2 regions of the Kocuria sp. CPCC 205297 genome follow, and region 2 is predicted to be linked to the other one. Evidence: riboswitches for the same ligand, from Rfam matches in the RefSeq annotation. Region 2 holds a riboswitch; the other holds the start of a gene.
The links. A riboswitch is a leader RNA that binds a small molecule or an ion and turns the genes downstream of it on or off. The one in region 2 is predicted to bind S-adenosylmethionine.
Positions count from the first base shown of each region.

Region 1: linked by a shared signal. The riboswitch ahead of RF650_RS02870 (cobalamin-independent methionine synthase II family protein) and the one ahead of RF650_RS00580 (bifunctional o-acetylhomoserine/o-acetylserine sulfhydrylase) in region 2 are both predicted to bind S-adenosylmethionine.

Region 1 covers NZ_JAVKPY010000002.1:276,863-279,309, forward strand. The annotation lists gene RF650_RS02870 (cobalamin-independent methionine synthase II family protein) at 233-1,444, opposite strand; SAM riboswitch class I at 1,459-1,545, opposite strand; partial or broken gene RF650_RS02875 (3-hydroxybutyrate dehydrogenase) at 1,795-2,447, shown strand, end outside.
Region 2 covers NZ_JAVKPY010000001.1:111,837-114,283, forward strand. The annotation lists gene RF650_RS00575 (homoserine O-acetyltransferase) at 1-130, opposite strand, end outside; gene RF650_RS00580 (bifunctional o-acetylhomoserine/o-acetylserine sulfhydrylase) at 133-1,521, opposite strand; SAM riboswitch class IV at 1,598-1,718, opposite strand; gene RF650_RS00585 (hypothetical protein) at 1,886-2,059, opposite strand.

The sequences.
Region 1 (2,447 bases), on a different contig from region 2:
ACGTTTCGTGTATTAAATCGTATATTTTTCCCGGGCCGTTCACCCGGGCGGGCAGCATGTCGGCCGTTGTGACGCGTTCATGACACGGCAACGCCCCCTCCCGCCGTGCCGCACCGTGGAAGGTGCGGGTGCAGCGGAAGGGGGCGGGCGGCGTCGTCCGGGAAGATCGGGGAACCGGAACGGTCAGCGACGCGGTGGGACTAAAAGCTGCAGGACCAGCCGCGCGGCCTGATCAGAACAGGCGCTCGGACGCGATCCGCGCACCCTCCACGAGGGACTCGAGCTTGGCCAGCGCGATCTGCGGGTGCAACCGCCCGCCCAGACCGCAGTCCGTGGAGGCGATCACGTTCTCCTTGCCCACCACGGACGCGTACTGCTCGATCCGGTCCGCCACGAGCTCGGGGTGCTCCACCACGTTGGTCGAGTGCGAGACGAAACCGGGGTAGACCACCTTGCCCTCGGGCAGCTGGTGGTCCTTCCAGACCTTCCACTCGTGGCCGTGGCGCGGGCTGGACGCCTCGAAGCTGTAGCCCTGCGCGCGGATGGTGAGCATGAGGTCCACGAGGTACTTGAACTCGAGGTCCGTGGTGTGCGGGCCGTGCCACGAACCCCAGCACAGGTGGAAGCGGATCTGCTCCTCGGGGAGGTCGCGCAGTGCGTAGTTCAGCGCGTCCACGCGCAGCTGGGTGAAGGCCAGGTAGTCCTCCACGGTGGGCTCGGGGTTGATCTGGTCCCAGGACTCGGCGATCGAGGGGTCGTCGATCTGCACGGTCAGTCCGGCGTCTACGATGGCCTTGTACTCCTCGCGCATCACGTCCGCGCACGCGTAGACCAGTTCCTCGTCCGTGGCGTAGTACTCGTTCTTCACGCGCGCGCAGGAGCCGGGGGACAGTGCCGCGACGAAGCCCTGCGTGGCACCGTTCAGAGCCATCGCGTCCTTCACGCGGCGGATGTCTCCGGCCACCGCCTCCTGACCCGTGTAGGTCAGCGGGCCCGTGATCTTGGGCTGGGAGACCGTGTTGCGGTGCACGAGCACGCCCGCTGTGGGGTCCTCATAGGCATCCCGGAAGCGCTCCCGGTCGCGGCGGTCGGGGAAGCTCGTGAGCACGATGTGTCCCGGGCTGGAACGGTGCTTCTCGCCCTCGTTCCACCGGTCCTCGTCTGTGGGGGTCAGCCCGCCCAGTCGGTGGAACGAGTAGTTCCACCAGGCCCCGTAGTCCACGGCGCCGGACGTGGTGTGGCCGTACTCGCCGTCGTTGACGATGTCGATGCCGATCTCGCGCTGGGTGCGCACGATCTCTGCGACGCCTTCGTCGAGCGCCTCGCCCAGCTGGGAGAGGTCGATCTCGCCCGCCTGGAAACGGTTGTTGGCCTTCAGCAGCTCGGGCGTGCGAGGCAGGGAGCCCACGTGGGTGGTCTGGATGCGATCGGTGTTCAAGGGCATGGCTGTGCTGTTCCTTTCCATCGGTCCTGGCGTTAGCACCGGTGTCACCCCGGTTGCTGCGGCTTCCACGAGCCAGATCTCTCGGCCGCTCTGGATGGGTACTGCTCCATCCAACAGCATCGCGAGGAGTGGACGCCAGTTGTGGCGTGTCGGACGACGACGCCGCTCCCCGGGTTCCTCCTGCCCGGCCCCTCGGGCTCGGGTCACCGGGGCTTCCGTGACCGGGCGGCCCCCGGTGCGGGCCGTGACTCGTAGCTGGTCCGGGGTGGTCCGTTCCGGATCGTGACCCGGCGGCCCCCGGGGCGTAGCGTGACGCGGTAGGAGAACCGTCCACGCGCAAAGAGGCTGTCATGGAGCAATCACTCGGGGGGAAGAAGGCCCTGGTCACCGGTGGGGCCAGCGGGATCGGCCGCGCCGCCGTGCAGGCGTTCGCGGACCGCGGCGCCCATGTGGTCGTCGCGGACATCAATGAAAAAGCCGCTCAGACGACGGCCTCCGAGGTGGGCGGGGAAGCCTGGGTCTGGACCTCTCGGACACCGCCGCGCTCACCGAACTGAGCCTGGACGTGGACATCCTGGTCAACAACGCGGGGATCCAAAAGGTGGCACCCGTGCAGGACTTCGACCCCGCGGACTTCCACCGCATCCTCACGCTCATGCTCGAGGCTCCGTTCCTGCTGATCCGTGCCGCACTGCCGCACATGTACGAGCGCGGATGGGGCCGGATCATCAACGTCTCCTCCATCCACGGTCTGCGCGCGTCCGCGTACAAATCCGCGTACGTCACGGCCAAGCATGGGCTCGAAGGGCTGTCCAAGACCGTGGCCCTGGAGGGCGCTGAGCACGGTGTGACCAGCAACTGCGTCAACCCCAGTTACGTGCACACCCCGCTCGTGGACAAGCAGATCAAGGACCAGGCCGCGACCCACAGGATCCCCGAGGACCAGGTGATCGAGAAGATCATGCTCACCGAGTCCGCGATCAAGCGCCTCGTGGAACCCGAG
Region 2 (2,447 bases):
CGCCCCACGTCTCGTACGCGAGGTGCACGTGCGGCAGCCGGAACCCGGACTCGAGCACGAGCTCACCGAGCTCGGCCCTCCGTACGACGCCGTCGCAGCGCGTGCGCGGCCCGTTGCCCACGACCGTCATGGTCAGTTCCCCGTGTCCTCCGGCGACGACGCCGCGTCGCCGGCAGCACCGCCGCCCGCGGCCACCGCGGCGAATCCGGCCTCGAGGTCCGCGAGGATGTCGTCGATGCCCTCGAGTCCCACGGACAGTCGCACGAAGCCCGGCTCGACGCCCGCGGCGAGCTGCTCCTCGTCCTTGAGCTGGGCGTGCGTCGTGGAGGCGGGGTGGATCACGAGCGAGCGCACGTCACCGATGTTCGCCACGTTGGAGTGCAGGCTCAGGGCGTCCACGAACGCGACACCGGCGTCCCGACCGCCGTCGAGCACGAAGCCGAGCACCGACCCGGCGCCGTTGGGCGCGTACTTCAGGGCGCGGTCGTGCCAGCGCGAGGACTCGAGACCTGCGTAGGACACCGAGCGCACCTCGGGGCGGGCCTCGAGCCACTCGGCGACCTTCTGCGCGTTGGCCACGTGACGTTCCATGCGCAACGACAGCGTCTCGATGCCCTGCTCGATCAAGAACGCGTTGAACGGAGAGATCGAGGTCCCCAGATCGCGCAGCAACTGCACGCGCGCCTTGAGGACGTACGAGAGGTTGACGCCGAAGGCACCGTCCGCACCGAGATCGCGGGCGTAGACGAGTCCGTTGTACGTCTCGTCCGGTTGGTTGAAACCGGGGAAGCGCTCGGGGTCCCACGAGTAGTCGAACGCTCCGGTGTCCACGATGAACCCGCCGATCGCCGTGCCGTGGCCGCCCAGGAACTTGGTGGCCGAGTGCAGCACGATGTCCGCGCCCCACTCGATGGGCCGCACCAGGTAGGGCGTGGCGATCGTGTTGTCCACGATGAGCGGGACACCCGCCTCGTGGGCGATCCCGGCGATCGTCTCGATGTCGAACACGTCGTTGCGGGGGTTCGGGATGGATTCACCGAAGAACGCCACGGTGTTCTCGCGCACCGCGTCCCGCCACTGCGCGGGATTGTCCGGGTCCGAGACGAACGTGGTCTCCACGCCCATGCGCGGCAGCGTGTGCTTGAGCAGGTTGTACGACCCGCCGTACAGGGACGGGCTGGCCACCACGTGGGTCCCGGCGCCGCCCAGGTTGAGGATCGCGAGCGTGGCCGCGGCCTGCCCGGAGGAGACCATCAGGGCCCCCACGCCGCCCTCGAGGGACGCGACCCGGTTCTCCACGACCTCCGTGGTGGGGTTGGTCAGGCGCGAGTAGATGGGCCCCATCTCCTCGAGCGCGAACCGGGCCGCCGCCGTGCGGGCGTCCGGGAACACGAAGGACGTGGTCTGGTGGATCGGCAGGGCGCGCGACCCGGTCACAGGGTCGGGGTTCTGGCCCGCGTGGATCTGTCGGGTTTCGAACGACCAGCCCTGGGGATTGTCGGGGGTGGGAGCGGTGCTCATGGCCGTACTCCTTCTCGGAAGGATCAGGGGTCCGGTGGCGATCCGCACGGTGCCCGTGCTGTGACCGGGCACCATTGACCCGCGCTTGCCGCATGACGTCGGTCGACGCCACGGCCAGGTCCTCACCCAGGGCACCCCACCGCGGAAGGGAGGGTTGCCGGTCAGCTAGCTGGGGCTTCGCGCTGACTCTCGTGACCTATTACCTCATTGTCCGAACCCGGCGGGGCGGGAGTCAAGCCGGGGACGCTGCGAGCGGGCTCGGGGTCAGTGGCCGCTCGTTCCTGCTGTTCCATCTCCCGGGTGTGCAGTTCCCGGTCCTTCGTCTCACGTGGATGGAAGTAGAACAGACCCGTGAGCACCGCGATCACGAACACCGGGTCTTGGCCTCCGGGTCCACCACGCGCATGAGGATCAGCCCGGTGGCGGTCACACCCATGGACGGGTGGAGGTCACCGATACCGCGCCCGAACCAATAGCGACCGATGATGTGGGGTGCCAACCACTGGAAAATGGCCACGTTGAACGCGATGCCGACCACCGCCAGGATGGTGAACGCCGCCAACCACGGCCGCGATGGACATGTGCCGGGAGAACGGTTCCACGGAGGACGGGCGGCTGGTCATGGTGCCGGCGGGGTAGTACTCGTCGCTGCGGAACAGGCTCTGGACCCAACCCACCTTGACGCGCACGAACTTCCCCAGGAACAGGGCGACTCGGAGGATCAGGAGCGTGAAACCGACGGCATTTGCGGACACGGGAACCACCTCGTAGTGATCGGGATCGATATCGGTCTCAGGTCATATAGCGAGGGTTCGGTCGGAGACTCCCCGGCTGATGCTGCGAACTCCAGCCTCTGAGACGCGCGTCTCGTTGACCTGGACCAACACAGTCCCCGCCCGAATCAGCCGTCCCGATGCCAGGTCTCG